2 regions of the Methylomusa anaerophila genome follow, and region 1 is predicted to be linked to the other one. Evidence: riboswitches for the same ligand, from Rfam matches in the RefSeq annotation. Region 1 holds a riboswitch; the other holds the start of a gene.
The links. Region 1 has a riboswitch for cobalamin ahead of cbiD (cobalt-precorrin-5B (C(1))-methyltransferase CbiD). Riboswitches for the same ligand answer to the same signal wherever they lie in the genome.
Positions count from the first base shown of each region.

Region 2: linked by a shared signal. The riboswitch ahead of MAMMFC1_RS12400 (TonB-dependent receptor) and the one ahead of cbiD (cobalt-precorrin-5B (C(1))-methyltransferase CbiD) in region 1 are both predicted to bind cobalamin.

Region 1 is NZ_AP018449.1:4,305,044-4,312,687, forward strand. Features, by position in the region: gene cobK (precorrin-6A reductase) at 1-55, opposite strand, end outside; gene cobJ (precorrin-3B C(17)-methyltransferase) at 52-741, opposite strand; gene MAMMFC1_RS19750 (cobalt-precorrin 5A hydrolase) at 762-1,838, opposite strand; gene cobM (precorrin-4 C(11)-methyltransferase) at 1,835-2,605, opposite strand; gene cbiT (precorrin-6Y C5,15-methyltransferase (decarboxylating) subunit CbiT) at 2,627-3,211, opposite strand; gene cbiE (precorrin-6y C5,15-methyltransferase (decarboxylating) subunit CbiE) at 3,208-3,852, opposite strand; gene cbiD (cobalt-precorrin-5B (C(1))-methyltransferase CbiD) at 3,822-4,925, opposite strand; cobalamin riboswitch at 5,083-5,256, opposite strand; gene MAMMFC1_RS19775 (ArnT family glycosyltransferase) at 5,343-6,962, opposite strand; gene MAMMFC1_RS19780 (ArnT family glycosyltransferase) at 6,969-7,644, opposite strand, start outside.
Region 2 is NZ_AP018449.1:2,734,489-2,742,132, reverse strand. Features, by position in the region: gene MAMMFC1_RS12415 (putative cobaltochelatase) at 1-1,603, opposite strand, end outside; gene MAMMFC1_RS22695 (cobaltochelatase subunit CobN) at 1,646-3,157, opposite strand; gene MAMMFC1_RS22690 (cobaltochelatase subunit CobN) at 3,183-5,522, opposite strand; gene MAMMFC1_RS12400 (TonB-dependent receptor) at 5,629-5,940, opposite strand; cobalamin riboswitch at 6,101-6,278, opposite strand; gene MAMMFC1_RS12395 (ABC transporter substrate-binding protein) at 6,382-7,326, opposite strand; gene MAMMFC1_RS12390 (MerR family transcriptional regulator) at 7,574-7,644, shown strand, end outside.

The DNA of each region.
Region 1 (7,644 bases):
CTATTTGAGCTGCCAATTCACGTCCGTCCTGGGTACCGGCCAGTACCAGGATCATACCTGATAACCCCGGGGCGTAATCATCTGCCCGCCGGCAATATAGGTTTGGCTGTTACCGATAATCACCAGTGAAAACATATCTATATGCTCCCGGGTAAAGTTCTCCAAATTGGATAGTACCATCTGTTCCTTAGTCCGGCTGACATGATGGACAATCCCTACCGGAGTAGAAGAGTGACGGTATTTCAGGGCAATTTCCCTTACTGCTTCAATTTGCATTGTGCGGCGGGTACTCTTGGGATTATAAATGGCAATGACGAAATCTCCTGCTGCCGCCATCTCAATTCGCTTTTCGATCACCTCCCAAGGTGTCAAAAGATCACTTAGGCTAATGACAGCGAAATCATGCATTAACGGCGCCCCTAAAATGGCGGCGGCAGCTCCGACGGCGCTGATGCCGGGGATCACCCTGACTGCCGGCTGAACACTTTCAGGATATTTTAAAGTCAGTTCCAGCACCAGCCCGGCCATCCCATACACTCCCGGATCACCGCTGGATATTACGGCTACATCGTAACCGCCCAAAGCTTCCTCAACCGCAGCCTGACAGCGGTCAATCTCCTGCATCATGCCGGTGCCGATAACTTTTTTCTTGCCAAGTAAATCTTTGATAAGTTCCAAGTAAGTATCATAACCTGCAATCACCTGCGCCGATTCAATAGCCTCACGGGCTCGCGGCGTCATGTCCTCTAAACTGCCTGGTCCTATTCCCACCACCGATATTTGACCGGAGCGATAGCTACAGTTACTTTGGCATATTTTGTCTTGGGCAGTAGCAGCCTGTCCGATTGTCCCGCCAGAATTGCTGCTGGTTCGCATACATTTCCCACTCCTATCTGTTGCTCTACAAAGCTTGATGATATATAATTCTTCTCGGCAATGCATAACCGCAGTTGCTCATTGGAAAAAAATTCCACAGGAACATCCAGTTGCTGCCCTAAGGCCAGCAAACCGATCTCGTCCTGCTTTACCACGGAACTCCCAAGTACAGCTACACTTTGCCAGCTTTTGCCGATTTTACGGCAAGCATCACTGATTGCCCCAAATAATTCTGCATCGGTGGTACCACGGCGACACCCAATGCCAAGCGCCAAGCTTCCCGGACGGAGAAAGAGGCAAGGCTTTGCCGTATCATACTCCTGATCCGTTATGATAACAGCGGCATCATAGTGATCAATCTCTTCCAATTCACCTGCATCTTGCAATATTATGCCGTATTCCGCGGCCAAATGAAGGTAGTGTTCATAATCGGCCAGCGACTTGTCGATAAAAAAAACTACTCTGTCCCCATTTGCAATAGCGGCATTAATTACCTTCAACCGCGGGAAAGGCTCAATCAGAAGATTTAGTTTTACTGCCAGCACGTCTGCGGCTGGCAATTGGGCAACATCGGTGGCGGTTGTAATGACAGGCGAAGCACCGATCGCCTCACTCACTGCCAAAGTAAGATCATTGGCGCCGCCAATATGCCCGGAAAGCAGGCTTATAGCGTGCTTTCCGCCATCATCCACCACTACTACGGCCGGGTCAAACCTTTTGTCCCGTATATGGTGAGCGATAATTCGGACAACGATGCCAGCGGCCATGATAAACACGAAACCGTCGTATTTGTGAAAAATTGTATCCACTAATTGACTCAAACAATCATACGTACGCGAAGTACCTGTAACATTATCTCGGCCCTCTTTGGCATAAACATCAACATCAGGACCGAGAAAAGGAACCAACCTCTCAGCAAGTGCCGCCCCTTTTCTGGTAACAGAGATTAGCGCCAGTTTCACTGCTTGCTATCCTCCCGGGCCGGTCTGAACAGATGGCCGAACTCGGGAGCGTACAAGCGGGACAGGGCGTATTCCGTATCGAGAACCTTCCCTACTACGATCATGGCTGTACGATCTACGCCGCCATCTAAAGCAATTTTCCCAATTGTATTGAGTGTTCCGCGGAAAATCTTCTGTTCCGGCCAAGATGCTTTTTGAACAATGGCAACCGGTGTATCGGGGGAATAACCGCCGTCAATGAGCTCTTGCATCACACTGTCCAGCATATGCACGCTTAAAAATATGCACATAGTGGCTTCGTGGCTGGCAAGACTTTGCAGTTTTTCCTTCTCCGGCACGGGAGTCCTGCCTTCCATGCGGGTAATAATCACTGTTTGGGATATCTCAGGCAAAGTATATTCCCGTTTCAGTGCCGCCGCCGTGGCTAAAAAGGAACTTACACCCGGAATTACTTCATATTGAATGCCGCTTTTATCCAGAGCATCCATCTGTTCCTGAATGGCGCCATAGATACTGGGGTCTCCTGTGTGCAGACGAACAACCGTCTTCCCCTCTGCCACCGCTTTTTTCATTACAGCAATGACTTCATCCAGCGTCATGGAAGCACTATTATAAATGGCAGCTCCGCTTTGAGCCAATGATAATAAAGCCGGATTTACCAGGGAGCCGGCATAAATGATTACATCTGCCCGGCTCAGCAACCGTTGACCTTTGACTGTAATCAGTTCGGGATCTCCCGGACCGGCGCCGACAAAATAAACTTGCACGTGTATTCCTCCCGAAGTTCTTTATGGTTTTTTAGTACAAGTAACTATATAGATAGGGTTTAATGCTTGAAACATATTATTTGACCCAACAGACTGTATGCGGGTAATTTGGGCGCCAACGGCCTCCACGGAATAGTCTATACGCTGCCGCATTGCCAATAAAGAGCCACTCAAAGTTTCTACAGTAACGGCTGTTATTACCAACCGGCCGCCAGGCTTCAAGATTTTATCGCATTTTGCCAGTATTTCCGGCAAACGTCCGCCACTGCCGCCAACTAAGATAACATCAGCTTCTTTATGTCCGCTAAGAGCCTCAGGGGCTTCCCCCAATACCGGCTCAAGGTTTTCAACTCCAAAGCGGACGGCATTGGCTTTAATCAGTTTGATTCCTTCTTCTTTTCTCTCAATGGCAGTAACATGCCCTTGTGGCGCCATTAAAGCCGCCTCCACCGATAATGAGCCTGTACCTGCCCCAATATCAATGATGATATCACTGTACCTGATTTTAGCTTTAGATAATGTAAGTATCCTTATCTCCGCTTTAGTCATAGGAATATCGCCCCGAATAAAATCATCATCGGCAATACCGGGATTGTATACTCTCATCCTCTCACCACCATTACACAGTGGTCAAACCCACTAATATCAACTGTATCTTCCAAAGATAGAGCCAATACTTTTTCCTCCGGATAAGACAGAGCGGCGCAAAGCCACACCAAGCTAGCCGGCGGCCAGCCGCCGGTCAGCAGTACGTTGGCAATATAACTTGGATTATGCTTTTGATCTGTAAGTATTCCAAGCTTTTTCCCCTGGCGGTAGGATAGTTTTTCATCTTCCGGCAGGCGTCCATGCATACTAATTAAGTCTGCATCCTGCCATAACTCACCAATGCGGGCGAATGCCAGCTGAACCGAGCTGATCCCGGGAACGACCTGAATTCTGGGTTCCGGGAACTCCTGTTTTAGTGCCGCCAGCAAACTATAAAATCCCGGGTCGCCGGATACCATGACCACCACATCCGTGGCAGCAAGCTTTGCCGCAATAAAAGAGAGCACCCCTCCTATGTCTTTATCAATTTGCCGGGTTTCTTGACCATTTTTTTTCGCGAAAGTAGCGAGGGCCCGATTACTTCCCACTAGCACTGCGGCGTTATTGATTATCCTGCTTGCTACAGGCAGCACATAGTCCGGCGCTCCCGGACCAATGCCCACTACTATTACCCTGTGGTTAGCTCTGTCATGTTCCAACCTAGTGTTCCTCCAATGTCCCGAGCTGCTTGATCAAGCCCCAATATTTTGCCTTTAAGTGTCACAACTGCCGTCCCTACCGTCAGATCGCTGAAAACATACCGCTCGGCCCGTAAACTTGCCCGCGTGGCCAGTAGATTGTAAACCGCGTTAAAATTATATCGCTCTATAATCGGCATAGCAGCCTCTGTAGTCGTACATTCCATAATCTCTTTTATCACAGCTTGCGGGGCGCCTTCAACCGCCAGATAAGCGGCAATGGTTTCCAGCCTCGCGTCCGCCATGCGATTATGAGTATGAAATATACCGGCAGATACTTTTACGATTTTTCCTAAATGCCCGAACAACAACACCCTTTTCACACCCAGCTTGGCAGCATTTTCCAGCATATGGCCGATAAAATTGCTGGTTTGAACAATGGCTTCTTCCGGCAAACCGTATTGATTAACAGCTATATCTTGTCCGATTTTTCCCGGTACAAAGACTATATCCTGATATCCCAATGCTTTTACCACACTTATTTGGGGCACCAGCGAGTTTTTGAAAGCTTCTTCCGACATGGGCTCAACAATACCGGTTGTGCCGATAATGGATAACCCCCCGGCAATTCCCAATACCGGATTTAAGGTTCTTTTCGCCAGTTCTTCACCGCCTGGAATGGATATAGTGACTATGGCGCCTTTATCCCTTGGTAGTACGTCTCTTATGGCAGTTATAATCATTTTTTTAGGTCCTTCATTCACCGCAGGCAGCCCTACCGGCACGGATAACCCTGGTTTTGTTACTACTCCCACCCCTTCGCCGGCCTGAATTATGATGTCCGGGCAGTCGGAAATCCTAACTTGAACGTCAATTCTCACGCCGTTGGTAATGTCAGGATCGTCGCCGGCATCCTTTATTACACTGGCTAAGCCTCCCCCGGGCATCGCCAGGCTTTTCTCAATGGCAACCCGAATCAATTTTTCCTGCGGTGTTTTGACCTCAACGTGAGTATCAAGTCTCCCTTGCCAAGCCAAAACAGCTGCCTTGGCTGCCGCCGCCGCACAAGTGCCGGTTGTTATACCCGGACGCATTGTTTTATCTGACAACAAAAAACCCCCTATAGCAGGGGGTTATGTAAATAAACTCAACAAATCACATTTCACATTTGTCTGATTATTCTCCCCACACCTGCCTATCTTCCGTAGGTTCCGGTAATCCGCCAAGTCTAAACATTTGACGGACTACTAGCGGCGTGTCGTAGAACAGGCAGGTCTCCTGACTCTGGTTCATCAATTGCCTAAGCCTTCCCAGTCATCCCAGTGGCATATATAAGGCATCATCCCCATTACAGTGGCGGGACCGCGCCGGTTTTGCACCGGACTTCCCTATTAAGCGCAAAGCACCTATTCCCTTACACATATCAACTTTTATAACATACTTATATTCCATCTTAATTACTAATTTCCTGCTGGTGTCTGCAATTAATGCGAAATTTGTTTTCAACAATTCTATATTTCATCCTTTTTGCGGTAAAGAGTCATATTGCCATGACTGGCAACAGGAACAAAATTGGCAAAAGATGCCGAGTCTTTAATTTGTGACAAATCCTTTGATTTTACTAAAATAAAAATTGGGGAATCACCGCTATTCCGGGCGACAAAGCTGTCCAAATGCTCGGTGGGCATGGTATATTTACCAGACCAAGTCCCCCGTTGTGCCAATTCTTGTTCATCAACAACCAGGCGAGGCATAATATGTCCACTGTAAAAAACCATGGAAGTGGCATATTCTCCCAATGAGCCAATGATTGCGTTCCTAGGTAAAATATAAGCTAACGGTTTGGCTGATTTGGAATTAGCCAAAGAACTTAGACCCGTTCCGATCGCCACGCAGCTTATTGTAATCACGGCTACAGCTACCGTTAGCGGCAACCGGCAGATATTTCCCTTTGTTTGAACCCAAATAACGCTGATTATGCTCACGCAAACGGCAACATACAACGGCAGCCAATTCTTTTCCGGCGGCAATAGAGTTGTGCCATACACAACCGCACCGAACAGTACTATTGCCGGTACGGAAAGCCAGAGCCAAGTCCGCCTGTTTTTTCTCTGATGCAAAGATTGCAAATAACTGGCTATTAGTACTGCAACGGGAAATAACGCTGGAAATACATAGGTAGGATATTTTGTTGCCATGGCGGTATAAAAAACTAAAATTACCGCCGGCCAAATGTATAAATAGCTTTCCACCGGTGACCTTAAAGACCTTTTTGCCTTCCCCAGCATTAGGAAGAATATGCCGGTCCATGGCATTAGGCTAACGGGGAATAATACAAAATAATAGTAAAGTACATTATCTTTCGGGTGCTCCGCCACAGTAGCCCTTATATAATTATGGAGTCCCAAAAATGTATCTATGAATTGTTGCCCATGGAGCAGGTACATTGTGAAATACCACGGGGCCGCCACAGCCAACAACACGCCTATACCGGCAAAAATATGCATATGTCGAAGTTGCTGCCATTGATTCCGGACAAAGATATACATTAAGACTATAAGTGCCGGCAAAACGATACCAACCGGACCTTTTGTCAGTGCCGCGAATCCCATTGACGCATAGGCCATCAGGTACCATTTGGTTCTTTTTTCTGTCATACCAAAAAAGAATGTAGACATGGCTGCACTGGTAAAGAAAAATAGTACCGCATCAGTAATAATCATATGCGCCAATACCCAAAATTCAAGGGATGTGGCTAAAACCAGCGCCGCCAATAAACCTATTTGACGATTCTGGTAAATTTTCACTGAAAACCAGTATACCAAGCTGACACTGGCGGCACTGAAAACTGCGGCTGGGAAACGAGCCGCAAATTCTCCTACGCCAAATACTTTATAACTTAAGGCAATAAGCCAGTAAATCAATATGGGCTTATCAAACCAGTACTGACCATATATTTGCGGTGACAGCCAGTTATTACTTTCCACCATTTCCTTGGCAGTAAGGGCATAATTCGACTCCACCGGATCGGTGATCGGTACATTGCCATTAAAAATGATATAAGAACATAGCGCCAGAAAGAAAATTAACGTCTTGTAATAGCTGCTTGGCATCTCTGACTCGTTCCCCACCTTCCATTATTTTTTCATAAGCACCATTTTTTCATCCGTTTGAGCCATAATAGACAGCACTTGCTGTTCATTTGCCGGTAACCGCAAATATTCTGGCTGTCTCACGATAAAATAAGCCTTACCGGGAAAGTTCAGCGCTTCTGACAGCTCACCGCCGTCTTTGATTTCCCGCCCGTAAATACCGGCATAAAAAGTAAATCCCGGATGTAAAAATTTAGTGATATAAACCGGCGATTGTCCGTCATAAGCCATGGCAAATTCTCGGGCAATGTTTTTGGTTGCAAATCTTGGCGCTGCGGCAGAGAACACCACGGTTATCAAGACAATCGAAAATAACGTCATCCCGATAACCTGTGTTTTTAAAGCCCGTCCATAATTCCCCTGCCAAATAAATGAAACGGAAACAATGGTCATAATACCGAATAGAATTGCCGAAACAATTATTCCAGTGGTTAGTTCCGGCATAAGCCTGATAACCAAAAACATTCCGGTACTAAGTAGCAGGTACAAAGCCGCCAGGAGGATGGCCCAACCTGTGTTTCGTTCCCACCAATGCGCCCATAAGGTATCTATATACCAACCGACGATAAGAGCTAATGGTGGAAACATCGGCAATATGTAGGAAATCAATTTGGTCCGGGAAACAGAAAAAAACAAAAAGATAGAGGCGGTCCAGATAATA
Region 2 (7,644 bases), 1.6 Mb from region 1:
GCAATAGTTCGGCCTGCGTTCCTCTAAAAGCAATCATCGCCACCCTGTCCCGTTTCTGATAGGCGTCCAGCAGCAAAGAAAGAATTGCCCCTTTGGTTTCCACCATTCTTTGCCGCGCCCCCATGGAGCCACTGGCATCGACAACAAACAGAATGAAGTTGCCGATACGTTTTTCCCGTTCTTTCTCCCGGATATCACCCTTCTCAATCACCAGCGCCCTGCCGTTCTGCCGGCGCCGGCGCTGGAAAGGGGCAGCCGCCCGGATGGTGGCGTCCAGCGCCAGATCATTCCGTTCCCGGCGGCAGGTACTCTTAACATACCTGCCGGCACGGGAGTCGGTCCTGGTGCGGGACCGGCGGCCGGAACCGCGCCGCACCAGGCGGTCTCTATCAGGCGCCACCCGTTTTACCGCAAACGGGGTACCGATTGCGTAAACCACTTCTTTGACCGGCTGGGAGCCGCCCGCCTGCTTGTCCGCTTCGGCTTGCTGCCCGGGCGCCTCGCCGGCCGGCCCGGCCTCAGGCCGGTTATCAGGCCGGCGTTCCGGCGCCTGCTGCTGTTCGTCCTGTTCAGTTGGCGGTTCGCCGGCATCCGGCGGCGGTTCCGGCGCCTGCTGCTCGGGCTGTGGCGGCTGGCGGCGCCGGTGGGCCAGCACCATCGGCGCAATATCCGCCACATCCCCTGGTGTCACCCGGCCGTGCCCCCGCCAGGCCGCCAGGGTAACCGCCGCCCGCAATAGCACCACATCGGCCCGGTGGCCGGCAACGCAGGCTTTCATACAGAGATCGCCGATATATTCATATACGGTATCGGCAACCACTACCTGCGGCAGTTTTTTTTTGGCTGCGGCAATTTTTTCCCGCAGTTCCTGCTGTTTTGTCCGCCACTCAGCCAGAAAGTCTGCCGGCGCCAGATCAAAGGTTTCCCGGCGTTTGATGATTTTCACCCGGGCGTGCGGGTCCGCTTCGCCGGTGATATCGGCGCACAGGGCAAACCGGTCCAACAGCTGCGGCCGGATATCACCCTCTTCGGGATTCATGGTCCCGACCAGAATAAACCCGGCCGGATGGGTTACGCTGATGCCTTCCCGTTCCACGACATTGATGCCGCTGCCGGCAGCGTCCAGCAGTACGTCCACAATATGATCGTCCAGCAAATTGATTTCATCCACATAAATAATGCCCCGGTTGGCTTCCCCCATCAGCCCGGGGGTAAAGGCCCGCCGGCCGGTTTTCATGGTCTGTTCGAAATCCAGACTGCCCACTACCCGGTCTTCGGTAGCGGAGACCGGCAGTTCTACAACCGGCACCGGCATAACCGAGATTTTCCGGCTGCTGCCGGCAGTCCGGCACTCTTCACAGGCAGTCCCGCTCTCTCTCGGATCACAATGGTAGGGACAGCCCTGTACCGTTTCCATAACAGGCAACAATTCCGCCAGGCCCCGCACCGCCGTAGATTTGGCGGTGCCTTTTTCGCCCCGGATGAGCATCCCGCCCAGGCGCGGATTTACCGCATGCAGCAATAGTCCCAGTTGCAAATCTTCCTGGCCGACTAAGGCCGCAAACGGATAGGTCGTTCGCTGCTGTTTTGTTGCCGTCTGCACATTATCGCCTCAATTCCCGGCCGGTTTACAGCCGGCTCATATTTACATCATTTTGGCCTTCCAGGCCGGGACATCGTCCGCCGTAAAAATATCCACGGCTCCTCCCTGGAATTCCCCCTGAACATCTCCCAGCCGCTCTTCCAGCCAGCCTTCAATTTCCACCTGCGTTTCCTTAAGACTCTGCAAGAGTTGGGGATCGGTCTGCCACAGGCCGCGCTGCGCCGCTTCCAGCAGCCGCCGGTTGATCTCCTCCAGCGCCCAGGGGTTGGTATCCTCAAACCATTTGCGCATGGCGTCATCCAGGATATAGGTCTTGGCCAGCCCGTCAAATACCCAATCAGCCACTTCGCCGGTGGTGGCATCCCAGCCATATATATTGGTAATGCGTTTGGCCATGTCACCGGCGCCTTTGTAGCCATGCTGCTTCATCCCTTCAATCCAGGCCGGATTAAGGTTTTTGATCCGGATGATGCCCTCAATTTCTTCGGCCAGACTGACCACCCCCGGCCGGCCGGGATCGCGGGTGTCGCCGTAATAGGTTTTGACTTCGCCGCCCTTTAACAGCTTGGCGGCGGTGGTCAGGCCGCCAAGGAAAGCAAAATGGCAGGCGCAGCCAAAGGCATCATATTCATCGGTAGCCGCCTTATTGTACGCCAGATCGACGCTGGCTAACTGGCGTTTGAACTGGGCCGGCGAAGCCTGTCCGCTCCTTTCCCGCCCATAAGCATAACTGCTCCAGGTAAGAAAAATATCGGCCAAATCCTGTTCGGTTTTCCAGGCCGAAGCCAGTACGGCCAAATCCACGCCCACGCCGTAGGTGTTGGGCTTGCAGCCGAAAATCCGGGCTGTGGCCTGTTCCCAGGCCGCCGGCGAATCATCCGTCAATTGCTCCAGGGTATGTTTGCGGACAAAATTCTGTTCACTTGGCTCATCAAGAGCCGCCACCTGGCGGACGGCCTCGTCCACCAAATCCACAATCCCCGGAAAACAGTCCCGGATTACACCGCTGATCCTGAGGGTCACGTCAATGCGGGGCCGGCCAAGCTCAGCCGGGGGAACAATGCGAAAACCCTTGACTTTGCCGCCTGCCACCCAGTTGGGTTCAACCCCCAGCAGCGCCAGAATCTGCGCCACCTGCTCGCCGTCTGTCCACATGCAGTCCGAAGCCCATAATACCATGGCGCAGTTTTCCGGCAGCCGCCCGGTATCTTCCCGGTGCCGGTCCAGCAGCGCCCGGGCCAATTTCTCCCCCACTTTCCAGGCCGCGCGAGTCGGAATGCATTCCGGATCGGCACTGTAAAAATTCCGGCCGGTAGGAAGAATGTCCGGCCGCCCTCTGGTAATCAGCCCAGAAGGACCGGCCGGTAAATAACCGCCCTGCAGGCCCTGGAAAAGCCCCTCCGTTTCCAGCGAGACCGTAAGCCTGGCATCAATCGCCCGCACTTTGTCCCGCCAGTATTCCAGTTCCGCCACGGCCCCGGCATTTACCAGCGCCTCTCCCATAATTTTGCCGGCCAGCGCCAGCAGGACCGCCTGTTTTTCCTGTACCGCCATAATTTTCCCTCCTTTTATTACTCTGTTAAGCAATGAATTCTTTGATAAACTCTCTGGAGTACTGGTTGACGTCAGCCAGCAAAGCGTCATAATTTTTGCCGAAATTGTCATGCCAGGCATGGGGGCTGTCCCGCAGCAGATCATAATCCAGCCCCATCAACTCGGCCACCAGGCGGTTTAAGCTGCCCTCATCCCCGGCCTCATGCCTGACGATGGCATTAAGGAAATTTACCCGCCGCTCTCCCTGCGGCACCTGGCCAAAGATATGCATGCCGGCCTGATGCATCCTGTTTTTCAGACGGCTTAGCTGATTGTGCAGCTTCTCGGTAAACACAGCGAAATCTTCCCCGGCTGCATCACCTGACAAAAAATTGCCTTCCCTGGCTTTTTCTTGGATCAGGGTTTCCAGTTCACAGGCACGGGCCGGCTGGCCCGTCCTTGCCCTGCCGTATTCGGCCAGCAGTTTGTCCAGTTCCTCCATCGGCCCGTAGGCCCGGGTCTCCACCATAACCGTTTGCATATGCCCGATTAACGTGGCATAGCCCCGCCGTTTGGCAATGGTTCCCTCAGCCGGATTATCCGTATTGTAGATATACAGATTGGGAACCGTGCCCAGCGTCAGTTCCGGATAACACGCTTCGGAGAGTCCCAGCGACTTGCCGGGCAAAAATTCCAGATTGCCGTGGGTGCCGACATGAACCAGCGCATCGGCGCCCCAGCTGTCTTCCAGATACCGGTAGGTCGCCACATACTGGTGAGTTGGCGGGCATTCCGGGTCATGCAGGATTTTGCATACCTTGCCGTCGCAGCGCGGTCCGGCGCAGCCCCGCTTGGGCTGGACGCAAACCACCACATTGCCGTACTGGACGCCGGTGATGAGAATTCTGCCGTCATACACCATGGCCGGCGGCACTTCATCCTTTTCCTCACCCGGCGGTTTTCCCCAGGTCTCAGTCATTTTGGCCTGCACCGCTTCCGGGAACCGGTCAAACCAGCGCCGGTATTCGGCCTCGCTTAATGATTGCCAGACACCGCCTTTGGCTACGATTTCCTCAACGGGGGTCCAGCGAAAATCGGCAATGGCCTTGCGCTCCATAATCCGGTCAATGAGTTCCTTGCCGGAAGCCGGCACATCTTCCAGATAATAGCCCTCCCGCTGCATAACCGCCATCAGCCGGGCCACGCTTTCCAGCGAATCCAGGTTGGCGGCGCTGCCGACACTCAGTTCCACGCCGTGGCAGGGACTGCTGTGCAGGATAAAGGCAATTTTTTTCGCCGACGGTTTCTTGGCTTGCAGGGCAATCCACTTTTTTACCCGGCGGCAAAGATAAGCCACCCGCTGCGGCAACGGCAGATAATATTCCAGGGTGCCGGCAACGCCCGGCTGATACTGACGGTCCAGACAGCCGATGATAACGGGCTCGATCACCCCGCTGCATTCGGGCATGGACACCGACATGACCAGGGAGGGGCCGGCGATGCCATACGGATCGGCCCGCCATTCGCTTTCCGTCTTGCCGTAGGTCAGCAGACCTTTTATAATGGGTACATTCAGTTGCTGCAGCAGTTCATAGCCGGGAGGATTATCCGCGGTTTTACCCGTTTCCCTGGTTATGACGAAGAGCGACTGCAAATCAATCAACGCCTCAATCACGGCTGCCCCGTTGTTCATATAATACGTTTTTATAACCTGGCTGTTATCCTGCGAGCCTGTATCCGGATCGCACTGGTCGCTGCTGAACACCGGCAGCGCATTACACCCTTGCGCCGCCAGCTCGCTGACAATGGCATCAATGACCTCCATGTTCCGGCTTATCCAGGCGTGGCGGTAAAACAGCACGCCTACCGTCGGCCGGTCCGGGCGGTAACCGGGACAATTCATCCGGTAATCGGCCGCACTCTCATAAATGCGGTCACTGCCGGGATAATAAACTCCCTGCCAGGGGACATTCACCGGTTCCGGTACGGCTATATCGGCTCCCAGAACCGCTTTTTGGATATAGCGGACGGCATTCCGGGTGTTTTCCCGGCCGCCGTAAGTTAAATACCGCTGCACGGTCAGCGCGATTTCCGGTTTGACCGTATTGTAAACGGCAATACCCGGATCATAGCCAAAAGCCACTGCCGGCTTTTCCCGTACGATGGCAAGAACTTCAGCCGATATTTTTTCCCATACCTTGTCGGCAGGCGGCGACAAGAGCAGAACATCCGCCTGTTCCTTCAGATACCGGAAAAAATCCCCCTGAAAATCCGGATTCTCCAGATCCCAGGTACCGCACATTTTCAACTCCAGGCCGGGGATTTCCCCCGCAGCCTCCAGCAATGCCGGCATGTAACCCGTTAATACAATGGCTCCGATTTTCATGCACACATCCTCCCCGTTTTATAAAAATATAAAGTATACGCTAAACAGTCAAAGGCCGCCGCCACTGAAACTAAATGGTGGCAGTCACATTCTCTCAATCGCTTAGTTAGAAAATATATTCCATGCCGACGCGAATATTTCTGCCGGGAGCACTCCACCATTGTTCAACCGGAGTTGAGCTCCAGTTATAACGCGCGTTAGAGTGCTCCGCGTAGAATTTGTCAAAGATATTATTCACTTTCACAAAGGCTTTAATGGCTTTGCCGGCCTGATAGTTCAGACCAATATCCCATACCCAGTAGGTGGTGGCCGGAAAGAAACTGGCTGCCGCATCCGGTGTTTGCGGACCAAAGACGGAAAACGCGAATACAGAAACCATTGCTACGACCATTTTTTCCCTGAATAATCTTTTTTTCATAAGAAAAAAAATTCCCCCATTTAATTAAAATAGACAAAAACCTTTCTCTAACGCACGAGAAAGGTTTTTAGTATTACAAATATGCTAACCCTGCCAACGCTTGCCTGGCAAAGTTAACCTTGTTAATACCTCACTTACCATCCCATCGCTCGTAGGATTCTTGGTAAATAGAAAATAGGCAGTTCTCCTGGCTTTGGTTCATCGCTTCTCCACGCCTTCCCAGGAATATTTCCCAGTGACGTTTTGTGGACTTGCTCCCCATTACAGTGGCGGGACCGCATCGGCGCTGCACCGATTTCCCTATTAAGCCTTGCGGCACCTATTTCTCAAGACTATTCAATTAAAAACCAAAAGCAATCAGCATAATAAATCCTGCTTAATCAATAGGGTAAACTATATACCGGTCATATTGTCAAGCCATTTTTTACCTTTCTTTATTCTTTATTCACCTGACACGGAAATATGGCAATCAGCCGGCTGGGCAAAATCTTTGCCATAGGCTGCCAGCGCAATTTCCTGGATTCCGAAAACAATATCCTGGGAAACATTATACATATAGCCTTCTCGCGGCATATACAGCCTTTTCTCTTTAATTGCGGTTAAGGTTTGCAAAGAAGGATCCTCCAAAAATTCTCTGTAAAAGGATTCCACATCATAAGTTCCATGATCATTATACATGGGCAGGATCAAAATGTCGGGATTTATTGCTATCAGCCGCTCCTTGGCCAACACCTGTCCATTCTTGATCCCGGCTGCCCCCGCTCCGTTGATAACGCCCGCATAGCCGCACATGTCATCAAAAGGACTGCCAATGCCGCCGTAAGAAGTCATTAGGGAAATCAAAACAACCGTTTTCCTTTTTTCCAAGGGAATTTTGTCAACTTTATTCTTAATTTCCCGTAGTTTTTCATCCATTTGGGCAATGATTTGGCTGCCTTTATTTTCTTCCCCGATGGCCTTGGCCAGCAGCCGGACCGTTTCCCGAACCTCCGCCACGCTCCGCGGCCCTTTACAGACAACAACTTTCAGGCCGAGATCCCGCAAACTGTCAACGATCACTGCATCGCTCCAGTCAGGAACAATCACTAAATCCGGCTGCAGGCTCAAAATGCGTTCTGCCGATGGATTTTTTATCTTTTCAGGTATTTTTTGCGCTTTTTTTACAATGTTAGAACTTACCGGATCATCCAGCAGGGCATTAACGGCAACCAAATTTTCGGTTGGCAGCATGCCCAAAATAATGGTGTCCGTACTGGCCGCGAGCGTTACAATCCGTTTGGGCTTCCCAGGCATTTCGATAACATTTCCGCCGGCATCGACAATCTGATACGAAATTTCCCCGGAAGAAGTTCTTATATCAGCAGTTCTGCCACAGCCAAAAACCATAAATGAAATCACTAGCAAAAAAACCGAAATACTTTTCCTCATTTAATTCCCCACTTACTTCTCTTTTTGACAGTTTAGACTATATAGCAGTCATACAGTCAATAATGTTATTAATAATTTAAATTGTGGCTTTTCTTGACATAAACCGATGCATCAATAATAATGGATAATAAGTATAATTCGCTCATCCGGGCATTTTTGGTATAAAATTGTTCCTGTTGCATCATATGTTAGGAGAATATGAACAATGGCGATCGACAAAGAAAACTATATCACCGCGGGCGAACTGGCTTCCCTCTACGGCATCCCCAAGCAAAC